DNA from 4 places in the Rahnella sp. P4_A8 genome. Region 1 is predicted to be linked to each of the others. Evidence: predicted binding sites of a transcription regulator. Region 1 holds the regulator's gene; each other region holds the start of a gene.
The links. Region 1 encodes CRP, which controls carbon source genes, mostly activating them, when cyclic AMP is high. Its sites were predicted from a motif close to ATGTGANNNNNNTCACAT; they were not measured.
Positions count from the first base shown of each region.

Region 2: AC1DUO_RS00750 (arabinose ABC transporter substrate-binding protein) is a predicted target of CRP. The motif match lies at 1,586-1,603, and genes of this name have one in related genera.
Region 3: rhaB (rhamnulokinase) is a predicted target of CRP. The motif match lies at 1,554-1,571, and genes of this name have one in related genera.
Region 4: bhsA (multiple stress resistance protein BhsA) is a predicted target of CRP. The motif match lies at 1,638-1,655, and genes of this name have one in related genera.

Region 1 is NZ_JBFUHK010000005.1:31,937-36,153, reverse strand. It holds gene AC1DUO_RS04320 (YccS/YhfK family putative transporter) at 1-1,925, opposite strand, end outside; gene crp (cAMP-activated global transcriptional regulator CRP) at 1,987-2,619, opposite strand; gene AC1DUO_RS04310 (OsmC family protein) at 2,982-3,389, shown strand; gene AC1DUO_RS04305 (phosphoribulokinase) at 3,393-4,217, opposite strand, start outside.
Region 2 is NZ_JBFUHK010000001.1:171,278-175,494, reverse strand. It holds gene AC1DUO_RS00755 (ribulokinase) at 1-1,451, opposite strand, end outside; gene AC1DUO_RS00750 (arabinose ABC transporter substrate-binding protein) at 1,868-2,854, shown strand; gene araG (L-arabinose ABC transporter ATP-binding protein AraG) at 3,106-4,217, shown strand, end outside.
Region 3 is NZ_JBFUHK010000038.1:10,192-14,408, forward strand. It holds gene rhaR (HTH-type transcriptional activator RhaR) at 1-427, opposite strand, end outside; gene rhaS (HTH-type transcriptional activator RhaS) at 511-1,338, opposite strand; gene rhaB (rhamnulokinase) at 1,679-3,163, shown strand; gene AC1DUO_RS17105 (L-rhamnose isomerase) at 3,160-4,217, shown strand, end outside.
Region 4 is NZ_JBFUHK010000009.1:73,780-77,996, reverse strand. It holds gene AC1DUO_RS07385 (MFS transporter) at 1-644, opposite strand, end outside; gene bhsA (multiple stress resistance protein BhsA) at 892-1,149, opposite strand; gene bhsA (multiple stress resistance protein BhsA) at 1,301-1,558, opposite strand; gene bhsA (multiple stress resistance protein BhsA) at 1,728-1,985, opposite strand; gene AC1DUO_RS07365 (hypothetical protein) at 2,402-2,659, opposite strand; gene AC1DUO_RS07360 (TetR/AcrR family transcriptional regulator) at 2,870-3,529, shown strand; gene AC1DUO_RS07355 (oxygenase MpaB family protein) at 3,547-4,217, shown strand, end outside.

The DNA of each region.
Region 1 (4,217 bases):
TTAAACAGGTTGTTCTCGCTGCCCGGCCCGTCGTAGAGCAGTCGTTGCTGACAGCTTTGCAGCGCGATTTCGCAGGTCTGTAAATACTCCGTCGCCAGTTTTTCCGGCAGCATGTAATGCTCGCGGGCGAGGATCGTCATCGCGTTGATATGCTCAACCACAAACTGACTGTGCGTCACCCACAAACGCATATCCGCCAGATAATGTGAGTTAAAACCCGGCTCCTGCATCGCCTGATTTAGCGAAGTGAACAGCTTATTGTGCGCCTGATTGACCTGCATACGGGTGTACGCCAGTTTGGCGGTGTCGGGGCTTTCCTCGAGCAGCAGGCGGATAGCGTCCTGATAGATTTCCAGCGCCTGGTGTGCATTCTGGCGCAGCAAACCGCTTTGCCATTGCGGCCACAACCAGATAGTGCCACCAAAGGCCAGCGCGCAGCCGATCAGGGTATCGACCAGTCGTGGTACCAGAAAATGCACGCCGTTCATCGCCAGCAATTGCAGGGTATACACTGCAGTCACCGTCATGCCGACCATCGCCAGTCCGTAGTTTTTGCGCAGAACGGTATAGGACAACAGGGTGATCAGCAACATGCACAGCAGCGTGGTGCCTTCCGGCAGTTCCAGTTTGAGCAAGCCTGAGGCAATCAGCAATCCGGCCAGCGTACCGAGTGCACGGTGCTGGATCCTCACCCGCGTGGCGTTATAACCGTTCTGGCTGACCAACATGATAGTCAGCAAGATCCAGTAGGGTTTGGGCAAATTGAAGAACAGACCCAGACTGCTGCCAATCGCCAGAATAATGCCCAAACGTGCGGCATTACGCAGTGCCACGGATTTGAAGGAAAGATAGCTTTTCAGCGCGGGCCAGAAGGGCAAACGCGGCTGGGTGTTCATCAGGTCACGTTTGTACAACGGCCGCTGTGTGCGTAACAGACGGGCAATGCGGCTGAAATGGTAATAACAAAACTGACCTACCGGATTGTCCGGGTTGCGCGCGGCGATTTTCTCCAGCGCGGTCAGCTCATTGGCCATCGTAAAGCGCCCGGATAAACGGTGATAAAGAATATCGTCGGCAATCACCCGAAGACGGGTGGAAATCACCTGTGCATTTCGGCGGATAACCGCTTCGGCATGGCTTTCCTCCACCAGTTTCTGCACTTCTTCCGGCTGATGCAGGCTCACTGTAATGTGCTCCTGCAAATCGAGCGCCACCTGAAAACGCTGAAACAGCCGCTTATGGTGATGATGATGTCCGTGCTGGGGCAACATGTGTAATTGCTGATAAAGCAGGGCAATCAGGTCGATAACCTGCTGCTGGCGGGCTAGCAGTGGGGGTAACGCGGTTTCGGGATCGGTGTGTTGCGTCAGCAGGCTGTACTTGGCTTCGAAATAATCCGCGAGTTGCAGATAGAGCTGGCTGAGCGTTTCGCGCATCGGCTGTTCTTCCGAAATACGAAACCACGCCCAGTTAAACAATCCGTACCAGGCTGTGCCAGCGGCGAACAACACCGGGGCCTGCCACATCGGGCGCACGCCCACCATACTCAGCGTGAAGATAGTCGCCACCAGCGCACCGGGCAACAGGCGCGCATGCAGCGGGCTGATTTCACCGGTGACGCCGAGCAGTAACGCCAGCGACAGCATGATCAGCGGCAGCGGTATATGCCAGCTTTCGAGCATCAGTTGCAGCAGAAGGCTGCTCACGGCAAAGAGTGAACCGCCAACGAGCAGGCGTTTGAAAAAGCGTTTATGCGGGGTATCCAGACCGGCGATGTTACAACAGGCCGGGCAGAGGGAAAACAGCAGGCCCATTTGCAAATTGCCAAACAGCCAGCAAATGCCAACAGGTAAGCACAACACCAGCGTCTGGCGCAGCGCGTAGTTCACTTCAGGATGGTAAAACAGTCTTCGCCATAGCGTCATGGGTAAAGCTTAGCCCATAAAAAAGGCGCGACAGTGTTTTGCCGCGCCAATTTTTGAGGGATTAACGTGTGCCGTAAACGACAATCGTTTTACCGTGTGCGGAGATCAGGCTTTGATCTTCCAGCATTTTGAGAATGCGTCCGACTGTTTCACGTGAACAACCGACGATTTGGCCAATTTCCTGGCGGGTAATCTTGATTTGCATCCCGTCCGGATGGGTCATTGCATCAGGCTGTTTAGCCAGATTGAGCAAGGTTTGAGCGATACGACCGGTAACGTCAAGGAAGGCAAGGTTGCCGACTTTCTCTGACGTCACTTGCAGACGGTTGGCCATCTGCGCGGAGAGACGCATCAGAATATCCGGGTTAACCTGAATCAGCTGGCGGAATTTTTTATATGAAATTTCAGCCACTTCACAGGCAGTTTTAGCACGTACCCAGGCACTGCGTTCCTGACCTTCTTCGAAGAGTCCCAGCTCACCGATGAAGTCACCTTGGTTAAGGTAGGACAGTATCATTTCCTTGCCTTCTTCATCTTTAATCAGGACAGCAACTGACCCTTTCACGATGTAGTAAAGCGTTTCGGCTTTTTCACCCTGGTGAATCAGCGTACTTTTAGAAGGATACTTATGTATATGACAGTGAGACAGGAACCATTCAAGAGTCGGGTCTGTTTGTGGCTTGCCGAGAACCATTTGCTATTATCCTCTGTTGTTATCGCTGCCCAAAATCACAGGGCTCAGAGTTCCCTGTACGGCACTTCAAATCCAAAGCGCCCTTTCAGCATATAACTCTCCAGAAATGCTGCAAGCGGATGTCGGAGTGCAACAGCCTGTTTATTGCTGTCATCACCGTGGGTTCTGTACTTAAACCGCAAAAACCGTCACCGCAATTTACTGGAAAGTATGTTTCGGCTTTGTTTGTAGCACAGGTTTGAGATGCTGTCTTCTGTTGTCTCGCTTCAGCATGATGGCGATCGGGTTACGTTGCCAGATTTTAGGTGAAAGGGTACTCTGAGAGCAGATTTCGACAAGTTTATTCACCGGGAGAATAGTTCATGCATGCACGTGTCAAATGGGTTGAAGGACTGACATTTTTAGGTGAGTCTGCATCGGGTCATCAGATTTCAATGGATGGAAACGCGGGTGATAAAGCCCCAAGCCCGATGGAAATGTTACTGATGTCCGCAGGGGGGTGTAGTGCAATCGACGTGGTGTCAATTTTGCAAAAAGGTCGTAATGACGTGCGTGATTGTGAAGTGAAGCTGACCTCACAACGCCGCGAAGAAGCGCCGCGTCTGTTCACTCACATCAATCTGCATTTTATCGTCACCGGTAAGGATCTGACCGATAAGATTGTTGAACGTGCGGTCAGCCTGTCTGCCGAAAAATACTGTTCTGTGTCTCTGATGCTGGGGAAAGCGGCCACAATCACCCACAGCTTTGAAGTGATTGCAGCCGAATAAAGTTTACTCGATCTTCTTGCCTTCCATCAGGCGCTGCACCAGCGGCGCCATGATCAGCTCCATCGCCAGCCCCATTTTGCCGCCCGGCACCACCAGTGTTTTGATGTGCGAGATAAACGACCCTTGCAGCATGGCCAGCAGATACGGGAAATCGATGTCATCCAGCCCCTGAAAGTGGATCACCACAAAGCTTTCATCCAGTGACGGAATGGCTTTGGCGGCAAACGGGTTCGAGGTATCGATGGTGGGTACCCGCTGGAAATTGATGTGCGTGCGGGAAAACTGCGGGGTAATGTAATTGATATAGTCATCCATCGAACGCACGACGGAATCCATCACCGCTTCACGGGAATGCCCGCGCTCGCCGGTATCGCGCACCAGTTTCTGGATCCATTCGAGGTTGACGATAGGCACTACGCCGACCAGCAGGTCGACCTGCGCGGCAACGTCAATTTTGTCCGCCACCACACCACCGTGTAACCCTTCGTAAAACAAAATATCCGTCGGTTCCGGCAACGCCTGCCACGGCGTAAAGGTACCCGGCACCTGATTGTAGGGAACGGCTTCGTCATAAGTATGCAGATACTTACGTGAACGGCCAGTGCCTGTTTTACCGTATTCGATAAAGCTTTTTTCCAGCAAACCAAAGTCATTGGCTTCCGGCCCGAAGTAGCTGATATGACGTCCCAGATCGCGCGCCTTGCGTATTGCCGCATCCATTTCAGGACGGGTGAAATGATGAAAACTGTCGCCTTCCAGTTCCGCCGCACGCAAACCAAGCTGCTGAAATATTTTACGAAATGCCACGCTGGTGGTCGTGGTGCCTGC
Region 2 (4,217 bases), on a different contig from region 1:
TGCAACGGACGGTTCATCACATCGGCGCAAACCTGCATGATGACCGGCGATTTACGCGCGATGCCCCCGAGCGTCAGCACGTTTTCTACCGGAATATCCTGCTGTTCGAAACATTCCATGATGGCGCGCGCGCCAAAAGCGGTCGCTGCGATAAAGCCGCCGAACAGTTCAGGTGCTTCGGTGCCCAGATTGATATCGGTAATGACACCTTTCAGGCGCTGGTTGGCAAACGGTGTACGGCGGCCGTTAAACCAGTCGAGCACCAGCGGCAGATGATCCAGTTTCGGATGAGCGGCCCAGGCCACAGTGAGATCGGTCAGCAGATTTTTTTGCAGGCTGGTCAGTTGCGGTGCCATTTCCGGATGGGCTTTGGCGGCCTGAATCAGCGGCCAGCTCAGCAGACGGCTGAACCAGGCGTACATGTCGCCGAAAGCGGATTGTCCGGCTTCCATCCCGATCATGTCCGGCACGACGCTGCCTTCCACCTGTCCGCAGATCCCGGCGATAGCACGGTCGTTTACGCGTTCTTTATCGGCGATCAGGATGTCGCAGGTGGAGGTGCCGATCACTTTGACCAGCGTATAAGGCTGTGCGCCCGCGCCGACTGCCCCCATATGGCAGTCGAATGCGCCGCCCGAAAGCACCACACTGGCGGGTAAGCCAAGACGTTCTGCCCATTCAGGTGTCAGTGTGCCAACAGCCTGTTCGGCGGTGACGGTGTCGGTAAACAGCGGATAGGGCAGATGTTCAACCAGCAGCGGATCGAGGGCGGCAAAGAACGCTTTTGGTGGCRGGCCGCCCCATGACGGATGCCAGAGCATTTTGTGTCCGGCGCTGCAACGTCCGCGCACCACTTTGTCCGGCGCGGTGGTGCCGGAAAGCAGGGCGGGCACCCAGTCGCACAATTCAACCCATGACGCGGCTGCTTGTTTAACCGCAGCATCAGCACGGGAAACGTGCAGGATTTTCGCCCAGAACCATTCTGAGGAATAAACGCCGCCGATATAGCGGGAATAGTCGGGGAAATCGCCGCTGCGACACAGACGGTTGATCTCTTCCGCTTCTTCTATTGCCGTGTGATCTTTCCAGAGCACAAACATGGCGTTCGGGTTTTCGGCAAATTCCGCTTTCAGCGCCAGAATGTTGCCTTCCTCATCGACAGGAGCGGGGGTTGAGCCGGTGGAATCGACGCCGATACCCACCACGCGCGCAGCACGCTCGCTGCCCAGACGTTGCACTACGTTTTTAATCGCCTGTTCCATTGCCTCTATATAGTCGAGCGGGTGATGGCGGAACTGATTTATTGCCGCATCACAATAGCGACCTTCATTCCAGCGCGGATAATAAACCACATCGGTTTCCATCTCGGCACCGGTCTGACAATCCACAGCCAGGGCACGGACGGAATCGCTGCCAAAATCAAGACCAAGAGCAATCGCACCTTGCGTCATTCTTTCTCACTCCTTCAGGTTTGCCGTAGTCATTACGGCGGCGAATCGAATTGCTCTAACAGTAGGAGGATGCAAAAAAGTGAGTGAGGAGGCGTTAGCTGGAAGTATGCACAAATCTGCTCCCAATGATGTTTCTGTGAGGTTGGTCAAATGTTAGCGTTTGGCTAAAATCGCTATATCTATGCACAAACCTGCTGTTTTCCCGCCGTGTGATAGCGCTCTACATTCCGCTGCAAAATTACCGCTAAAACTTAACCCGTCTTACAAGAGAGTGTGACGCAAATCCTCTATAAACTGGACTTCGCCGCACTTTCACTTTGTTTCTTTACGCTACTGATAACGTTTTCACGATTGCGGCAAACCACCAGATTTAAGACTGTGATTGTGAAAAACAACAATAAAAGTCGGAGAACATCATGCATAAATTCACTAAGGCATTAGCGGCGGTCGGGTTAGCTGCCCTTATGTCACATTCAGCTATGGCAGCCGAGAATCCGAAGCTGGGCTTCCTGGTTAAACAGCCGGAAGAGCCGTGGTTCCAGACTGAATGGCGGTTCGCAGATAAAGCCGGTAAGGATCTCCACTTCGACGTCATTAAAATCGCCGTGCCGGATGGTGAAAAAACGTTGAATGCAATCGACAGCCTGGCGGCCAACGGCGCGAAAGGTTTTGTCATCTGTACGCCGGATCCGCGTCTCGGCCCTGCCATCATGGCGAAAGCGCGCAGCTATGACATGAAAGTGATCCAGGTGGATGACCAGTTTGTGAATGCCAAAGGCAAGCCAATGGAAGAAGTGCCATTAGTCATGATGGCAGCGACCAAAATCGGCGAACGTCAGGGGCAGGAACTGTACAAAGAAATGCAAAAACGTGGCTGGAAAGTCGCTGATACCGGCGTGATGGCCATTACTGCCGATGAACTCGATACGGCGCGCCGCCGCACCTCCGGTTCAATGGAGGCACTGAAAGCTGCCGGTTTCCCGGAAAAACAAATCTACAAAGTCCCGACTAAATCTAACGACATCCCGGGCGCACTGGATGCCGGTAACTCCCTGCTGGTGCAACATCCTGAAGTGAAAAACTGGCTGATCATCGGCATGAACGACAACACCGTATTGGGTGGCGTGCGTGCAACCGAAGGTCAGGGCTTTAAAGCGGCTAACGTGATCGGCATCGGCATCAACGGTGTGGATGCAGTGAATGAGTTGTCAAAAAGCGCCCAGACTGGCTTCTACGGTTCCCTGTTACCTAGCCCGGATATCCACGGTTACAAAAGTATTCAGATGCTGAATGAATGGGTTACCAAAGGCGTTGAACCACCGAAATTTACCGAAGTGACGGATGTTGTCCTGATTACCCGCGACAACTTCAAAGAAGAGCTGAAGAAAAAAGGTCTTATGTGATCTTCAGATGTGGTTGAAACAAGCAATACCCCTAAATAATTCGAGTTGCAGGAAGGCGGCAAGTGAGCGAGTCCCGATGAGCTTACATAAGTAAGTGATTCGGGTGAGTAAGCGTAGCCAACGCATCTGCGACTTGAAGTATGAAGGGGAGAGACGCTGCTGCAGAACGGACGACAGTTTTAAATAGTTTGAACTGTTTTCTGCTTTGCAGTGGCGTGCATCCATACTTACTCAACTTCCAGGTAGCCACTATGACTCAGCAATCTTTCGATAATAAGACGCCTTTGCTGACACCGTCACTGACGGAGTTTGATGCGGCCAGGCCGTATCTGGAATTCCATGACATTGGCAAAACTTTTCCGGGCGTGAAAGCGCTGGACGGTATTTCATTCAATTGTTACGCCGGACAAATTCATGCGCTGATGGGCGAAAACGGAGCGGGGAAATCCACCCTGCTGAAGATCCTCAGCGGGAACTATCAGCCTTCCCAGGGCAATATTCATATCAAAGGCCAGCCGGTCGCGTTCAGCCATACCACGGATGCGCTCGATGCCGGTGTGGCGATCATTTATCAGGAACTCCATCTGGTGCCGGAAATGACGGTAGCAGAGAACATTTATCTCGGGCAGTTGCCGAGCAAACACGGTTTTGTAAACCGTAAATTGCTGCGTTACGAAGCCAAACTTCAGCTTGAACATCTCGGGCTGGATATCGACCCCGATACACCGCTGAAATATCTCTCCATCGGCCAGTGGCAGATGGTGGAAATTGCCAAGGCGCTGGCGCGCAATGCCAAAATTATTGCATTCGATGAACCTACCAGTTCGCTTTCTGCACGCGAAATTGAAAAATTGTTCCGTGTTATCCGTGAGTTACGGGCGGAAGGGCGTGTGATTTTATATGTCTCACACCGTATGGAAGAGATCTTTGCATTAAGTGACGCCGTCACCGTTTTCAAAGACGGACGTTACGTTCGCACCTTTGACGACATGACACAGGTGGATAACAGCAAGCTGGTGCAGGCGATGGTTGGCCGTAATCTCGATGACATTTACGGTTACGCGCCGCGTCCGCACGGCGAAATTCGCCTTGAACTGGATGAGGTGAAAGCACCGGGCGTGAGAACGCCGGTCAGCCTGACGGTACGTCAGGGCGAAATCGTCGGCCTGTTCGGGCTGGTGGGTGCAGGGCGCAGTGAGCTGATGAAAGGATTATTTGGTGGTACGCGTATTACCGGCGGTACCGTCCGGCTGGACGGTGTAGCGCTGAATATTCGTAAACCGGCAGATGCGATCCGCCAGGGCATCATGTTGTGTCCGGAAGACCGCAAAGCTGACGGCATTATTCCTGTGCACTCGGTGCG
Region 3 (4,217 bases), on a different contig from region 1:
TCGAAAGCGGCTCCGATTTCATACACTCTTTAGCAAGCTCATCCACTTTATCGCGCAAAACCGCCATGCCAAGCGTACTTAAACGCCAGTAACGTTGTTCCTGGCTGACATTTTCACCCGGTAATAATTGCGACCAGTCGGCTGCCAGCCCGAAACGCTCACGGCAAAACAGCACATTATCCAGTGCCAGTTCATTGACTGACTCATAGCTATGCCGGTCCCGCGAATTAATATAAAACAAGTCACCACAGGTGATGGGATAAGGGATGTCGTTCCAGACATGCAGACCATTACCGCGCCAGACAATGACCAGTTCATCAAAATCATGGTCATGACTCGGAAAGTCGGCCTGCGGGTGACGTTCAGCCACCACGACCGAATTCATTTTGGTCAGGAAGAAGTCATTTTTATTCAATTTCAATGACATAGATGCAATCTCAAACCCGTTTGACGACAAAATAAACGAGGCAGTTCTCAGGTAAGAATACCGGAAACCGCGAGAGGTGCCGTTTAACGCAACTGATCACGCATGAGTTTTGGCGACACCGAAAACTCCCGACGAAACTGTGTCGAGAAGTGGTTACTGTCACTGAAGCCGCAGGCATAGGCGATGTCGGTAATACTTTGATCGCTATGATGTAAACGACGGCGCGCCTCCAGCAACCTCAGTCGGTTGAGATACCGCTGTGGCGTCATGCCGGTGTAATGCTTCATCTGACGATGTAATGTTCTCAGCGCCAGCGAAAAACGTTCTGCAGCCTCGGTCCAGTTGACGTCCTCACTGTAATGCGACTGGAGCCATTGCAAAAGTTGATTGACCCTGTTTTCCGAGGTATCTCGCAATTGTGACTGGAAACAGTCCTGATAAAGCAGGATCAGCAGTTGTAAAAACAGACTTTCACGGGTCGCGATGTGTTCCATTTCAACACTGTCAGGCAACGCTGCAAGCTGGGTGATGCAGTTCAGTACCTGCTGAAGCACGCACGGACTGAGCTGCCAGTGGACCTGTGACTGATAGTGATGTTCCTGAGGAAGGAAGTGGCCGACGTCCTGAATGAACCGGAACGCCTTCGGCGAGCGGAACAGCACATTGGTCAGCCGCAGGTTATCCACATTTTCAAACAGATGATGATCGCTGGCGCGCACAAAACAGACCGTACCGGCCGTCAGTGTATAAGGGTTGTCATTGAAGATATGCACACCCGATCCGCTTTCCACCAGCATAATTTCGTGGAAATCATGGTAGTGCTCCGGGAATACATCTTGCGGAAGCCGCCGCTCAACCGTCACAGTCAGCTCAGGTGCCGCAAAATAATCATCACCTCTCAGTAACGTCATGTATCACCTCCGGTTCAAAATCCTTGTGCTTCGGGAACCAACCCTACCCTGCGCCCTGCGTTTTTGCCTTCAAACCACGGCAGCAAAAGCGCCATAAACGGTCATATTTCAAAGATTCAGCCTGTCGTGATGCAGATCTGCGGTAAAGATCACAATCGCGTATTCCGGTTTACTCCGGCGCGGCAAAACCCTGTTTCAGCCAGCTTTGAACCGTTATGTGATCTGCCTCGCATCTACCTTTTTAATGCTGCCATCCCGCCAAAACCGGTGGCAATCACCGGAAGGTGTCCCTCAGGCGCCTCCCCTACACTGGCCACATATTCAATAAGGAATGGCCGCTATGAGAACACACCATCTTGCCGCTATTGACCTCGGCGCTTCCAGCGGCCGGGTGATGCTGGCGACGTTTACCCGTCAGGATCCCGATCCGGCAGCGACGCTGACACTGAAAGAAATCCACCGTTTTCCTAATAACCTGATCCGCGTTGATGGCCACGATACCTGGGACCTTGATGCGCTGGAGAAACACATACTTGAAGGGCTGAATCGCCTCGACGCGTCCGGCGTTCAGCTTGACGGTATCGGGATTGATACCTGGGGAGTGGATTATGTCCTGCTTGATGCACAGGGGCAGCGGGTCGGCTTGCCGGTTGCTTATCGTGACAACCGCACGGAAGGCGTGATGGCGCGGATGGAACAGCAGTTTGGCCGCGAGAATTTGTACCAGAAAACCGGCATTCAATTCATGCCGTTTAACACACTTTACCAGTTGCGCGCGCTGAGCGAACAACAGCCTGAAATCGTCAGTAAAGCAGCCCACATGCTGATGATCCCGGATTATTTCCTTTACCGCCTCACCGGAAAACTGAACTGGGAATACACCAACGCCAGCACCACACAGATGCTCAATCTCGCCACCGGTGACTGGGATGAAGATTTGCTGAAACTTGCAGGTGTGCCGCGCCGCTGGTTGCAAAAACCTACACAGCCGGGTAACTCCCCGGGACTGTGGAAAAGCCCTCGCGGACGCAGCGTACCGGTATTCAGCGTCGCAACGCACGATACCGCCAGCGCGGTGGTTGCCGCCCCGCTGACCAGTTCACACAGCGCCTATCTCAGTTCCGGCACCTGGTCGCTGATGGGCATTGAAAGCCCGCACGCTTTTAACCATGCCCAGGCACTCCACGACAATATCACCAACGAAGGCGGTATCGACGGCAGCTATCGGGTGTTGCGCAATATCATGGGCTTATGGCTGTTCCAGCGGGTTTGCCGCGAACTGAACATCCAGGATTTACCGTCATTAATCACGCTGGCTAAAAACGTCACGCCGTTCACTTATCTGATTAACCCGAACGAAGATCGTTTTATCAATCCCCCCTCTATGGTGGATGCCATTCGCGATGCCTGTCGTCAGGCGGGTGATCCGGTGCCAGAGTCGCCAGCTGAACTGGCGCGTTGTATTTTCGACAGCCTTGCCATGTTGTATCGCAAAATCGCCTTGCAACTTGCTGATTTACAAGGGACACCGCTGGAAGATATCCACATCGTTGGCGGCGGCAGTCAGAACCAGTTCCTGAATCAGCTTTGTGCTGATGTCTGTCAGGTCAGCGTCAGCGCAGGCCCGGTGGAAGCTTCAACGCTTGGCAATATCGGCTGCCAGCTGATGGCGTTAAACGCCGTCAAAGATACCGCTGAATTTCGTCGCATTGTTGCCACGAATTTTGAGCAACACCACTACATTCCACGTATTCACGCGGATTTCGCTATTCACTGGCGCCGTTTTCAGGCGCTCTGTCACGTCAATGAGGAACTCGCAGTATGACTTCATCTATCGATCAAGCATGGACACTTGCCAAAGAACGCTTTGCACAGTTGGGTATTGATGCCGAAGCTGCAATCAAACAACTTGATACCCTGCCCGTTTCTATCCATTGCTGGCAGGGGGATGATGTCGCTGGCTTCGAAAACCCTGAGGGCAACCTGACCGGCGGTATTCAGGCGACCGGTAATTATCCCGGCAAAGCGCGCAACGCTCAGCAGCTTCGTGCTGACTTAGAACTGGCGATCTCCATGATCCCTGGCCCTAACCGGCTGAATCTGCATGCGATTTATCTGGAGTCCGATAAGCCCGTTGCCCGTAATGAGATTGAACCTAAGCACTTCACCGGCTGGGTTGACTGGGCGAAGAAAAACAAGCTGGGTCTGGACTTCAACCCGTCTTGTTTCTCACACCCGCTGAGCGCCGACGGCTTCACGCTGTCACACGCAAACCCGGAAATTCGCCAGTTCTGGATTGAACATTGTCAGGCCAGCCGCCGTGTCTCTGCCTCATTTGGCCGCGCACTGGGCACGCCGTCAGTGATGAATATCTGGGTGCCGGATGGCATGAAAGACATCACCGTCGATCGTCTGGCACCGCGCCAGCGCCTGATGAGCGCACTTGATGAAGTGATTTCTGAGAAGTTTGATATCACCGAACACATCGATGCCGTTGAAAGCAAACTGTTCGGCATCGGTTCTGAAAGCTACACCGTCGGCTCAAACGAATTCTATCTCGGTTACGCTGCCAGCCGCGGCACTGCGCTGTGCCTCGATGCCGGCCACTTCCACCCGACTGAAGTGATCTCCGACAAAATTTCTGCTGCGATGCTGTATGTGCCGCGCCTGCTGCTGCACGTCAGCCGTCCGGTACGCTGGGACAGTGACCACGTAGTTCTGCTGGACGACGAAACGCAGGCCATCGCCAGCGAAATCGTGCGCCATGACCTGTTCAACCGCGTTCATATCGGTCTGGATTTCTTCGATGCCTCGATCAACCGCATCGCTGCCTGGGTTATCGGCACCCGCAACATGAAAAAAGCCCTGCTGAAAGCCCT
Region 4 (4,217 bases), on a different contig from region 1:
AGTGACGCGGGTACGGCGGAATCAGCGGGCGTTGTGTCGGCGCATCTGGCCTGAAATATTTTCCGGGTGATCAGAAGCAAAATGGCAGATGCGGCAAAACTCAGGGCATCAAGCAGCAGAATGCTGAGTGGCGAAACAACATTGAACAACAAAACCCCTGCGCCGGTGCCGAGCATGACCTGCGCCGCGAAGATCAGCGTTTCCATTGCCGTCGCTGCCGGTAACTCATCAACACTCAGCCCGCGTTTGAATAACAACGTGAGCGCCGGATAACTCATCCCGCTGAGCAACGCCTCGGCAGACTGAACAGCCAGCAACGCGGAAATATTGTGTGACAGCAAGCCGTACAGCGGAAATATCAATGCCACCATGCCGAGAATTTCGGTCAGGATCAAAATCTGCAGCGGCGACATTTTTCTGCACAAGCGTTCGCCCCACAGACTTCCGATAAAGCCGGGCAATGTTGCCAGCATATAAGCGAAAGTCAGCGTAGCAGGGGAGGCGTTCCAGCGCAGCAGTTGACCAAAAACCACCACCTGTGTCAGGCCATTACCCAGAGATGATAAAATAAAGGCAAAGCCCAGCAGCCGCAGCCAGCGATGGCTGCGCAGTGCGCGTATGAGCGCAATTAATAACGAATTCATGAAAGAGATTCTCATCAGAAATAACAGAAACCCCGAATTGCCCGCAGGCAACAGGGAGAAGAAAAACTGTCAGTGATGAGAGTTCGTTACATTGGGAAAGAGGGCCTTAAGGAAATAGAAGAGAAAAATGTAGCACAAGGTCAGGCGGGCAGGGAGCATTCAGAGAAATTTTTCATAAAACACAGACACGAAAAAGGCGGCAAATGCCGCCTCTTCTGCTTACTGCTTTTTTACTGCTTACTTCAGCTTATTTATACAGTTCAGCTGTGCCATACAGATGGTTATCACCTGAAGCACCGATGATACGGTAAGAGCTTGCACCGGCTTCGCTGGCTTTAGCATTCAGTTTGTCCTGCAGGCTGCTCAGGCTGTTACCTGATGTTGCGCTGACCACACCAATTGCCTGCTGACCTGCCGGTGCGGACTGAACTTCAGTCGCTGCCAGAGTCGAGAATGAAGCGGTAGCCAGTGCGATTGCAGCAAGAGTCATTGTTACGTTTTTCATGTTATTTTCCTCATTTCGTATTTTTGAGCTTTGCCAGGCGTTGTCATCAACGTTCATTTAATGTGCAAAGCTGTCTTCTGTCCGATACAACATCTAGCTTATTAATCGTTAACTAAATGCTGTTGTACCCTTAAATTGCTTATTCTTGTGCTTATTTATACAGCTCAGCAGTACCGTACAGATGGTTTTCACCTGAAGCGCCGATGATACGGTATGAGCTTGCACCCGCTTCGTTGGCTTTTGCATTCAGTTTGTTCTGCAGGCTTGATAAATCATTGCTTGAAGAAGCACTTACCACACCAATTGCTTGTTGACCTTCTGGTGCAGACTGAACTTCAGTCGCTGCCAGGGTAGAGAATGAGGCGGTAGCAAGCGCAATTGCAGCTAAAGTCATAGTGATATTTTTCATGATGGTCTTCCTTTTTATCTGTTTATCAGCAGGTGATTATTAGGTCCGACTGTTATTTCTTAACAGTTGATAAGTAAATGTTAGACCTGGATCACATTCTGTGCAACTCATTTATTTATTAATCGTTAACTTATTGTGCGGAACAATCTGCTAACGAAATCTTCAGGCCTTATTTATACAGCTCAGCAGTACCGTACAGATGGTTTTCACCAGAAGCACCGATGATGCGGTATGAGCTTGCACCGGCTTCAGTGGCTTTCGCGTTCAGTTTTGACTGCAGTGTGCTCAGGTCACCGTTTGAAGAGGCGCTGACAGTACCGATAGTTTGTTCACCCGCAGGTACAGACTGAACCTCAGTCGCCGCCAGGGTAGAGAAAGAAGCGGTAGCAAGTGTGAGTGCTGCGATTGTCATTGCGATAGTTTTCATGATGTTAATTCCTGTTCGTCAATTTTTTATTCGGGGTGCCTTATTCAGGAACCTCAGTTTCGGGTCAACGTTAGTTATTAGTTAACGTTCGATAAGTAAATGATAGGGAGTGTTGAGAGTTTGTGCAAGATGTTTTTTTAATGAACGTTAACTAATCGTGCTGTGATGAATGTCACGCTAAACGCGGTTTTTGTTTTCATTTTGTTAAATGAATGTTTTTAAAATGATTCGCGATAAGAATTGAAAATCCTTTATGCATAATTTTGCTGAATGAATCTTTAATGATCGCTAAGTTAATGGTTGGTTCTGGCCAGCGAGGGTGATAAAACATGGGGCGGCCAGGAAAAAGATAAGGCGACATAAGCCGCCTTATCGTGATTCCTGCCCTGACGGTCTGTCATCAGGCTCCGTGGTCATTAGTAATAAACAGAAGCGGGCTGATGACCAGAGGTTGAAGGCGCAGGTGGTTGAGTGGGAGAAGTAGGAATACGGCCCTGTTCGATTTTTTTGTTCGTACAGGTGGCCGGGTTACAGAAGTTACTGTCACCGGTCACATTGACCATCCGCACTTCCTGACTCTGCAAAGGCATCATGATAACCTGCTGTGCGGCAACATTGGCAACCGGTACAGCGGTTAATGCCAGAACTGCAAGAAGGATTTTAAAGTTACTCATGATGTTACGTCCTGAATGTGTTGTCTGCAAAAGGCTTATAAAAGCGTTTTAGTTGTGCAGCTTTGCGGGTTTGAGTGATTTTCTTATCGCTCGATAATTAAATGATAAACTCCGCTGGACTTGTGCGCAACTATTTTTAATAATGATCGTTAAGTTATTTCTATAACTATTTTAATAACCATAATCACAATGGTGATGGAAGGAGGGTGTATGAGCACTGAACAGACGGCTTTGGTCCGGAAAAGTCGCGGTCGCCCAAAACAGTTCGATCGTGGAACTGCTCTGAGCAAGGCCTTGAATTTATTCTGGCGCCATGGTTACGAGGCCACTTCATTAGCCGATTTGGTCGAAGCAACCGGTGCAAAAGCGCCAACTTTGTATGCCGAATTTGGTAACAAAGAAGGGCTTTTCCGCGCAGCCGTTGAACATTATCTGAAAAACTTTTACGAAAAGAGCTCATGTTTACTGAGCAGAACAGATTTGTCCGTTGAGGATACGGTTGGGCGCTATCTGCGTGCCATCGTTGAGCTGTTTACCGACTGCGACACGCCAAGTGGCTGCTTTATGATCAGCGCATCATCCGGGATGTCTTCATCTTCTGCGGATATTGCCGAAATGCTGCGTGCGCGCCACCTTTCGCAGGAACGCACTCTGTTTGAATATTTCGAGAAGAAAAAACAGAGCGGTGATTTGACTGCGGTAACTGACAGCGCGCTGCTGGCGAAATACCTGGCCTGCACCATTCAGGGCTTCTCCGTACAGGCCCGTGACGGCGCAAGTTCTGATGAACTCAACCGGCTGATTGACGTGGTCATGAATCTGTGGCCGGAGCTGACCAAAGCCACGGTTGTCAGCAAAGCCGCACATTAATCACTGAGTTAAGATAATTGTTAAGAAAGAGAATAGAACGTCAGGTGCTGAGTCTTTCGGGCCTGGCGTTAGGCGGTATAGACTTTGAGAATCCGCCGGGTGACCCGGGACTGTTTGGTCCGCAAAGCATCACCTGGCGAATTCACGGAGACTTCTCATCCATGCTTTGTGGCGGTGTCAGTGCCTTATTGCTGCAAATGCTTCATCCGCTGGCGCTTGCCGGTGTCTGGGATCATTCCTCATTTCGTGAAGATATGCTCGGGCGACTTCGTCGCACCAGTCAGTTCATTTCCGGGACGACTTTTGCGCCTGTTAATGACGCCAACGCGTTAATCGAAAAAGTAAAATCCATTCATTTGCGGGTGACCGGTACCGATGCTTACGGCACGCCTTATGCGGCCAGCGATCCGGATTTACTGGTCTGGGTGCACGTAGCTGAAGCGTACAGCTTCCTGCAATCGCATCTGCGTTATCGCAATCCTGCGCTCAGCCTGAGCGATCAGAACCGCTATTATCAGGAGTTTTCCCGTGTGGCGAAAAGCCTGGGGGCGGCAAATGTGCCGGAGAGTGTCGATGCGGTAGAGGCCTATCTGCAGGCGATGCGCCCGCAGTTGCGCTGCGATGAACGGACGCTTGAAGTGGTAAGATTATTGCAGAATGCACCTGCGCCGAGCCGTCTGGCCAGGCC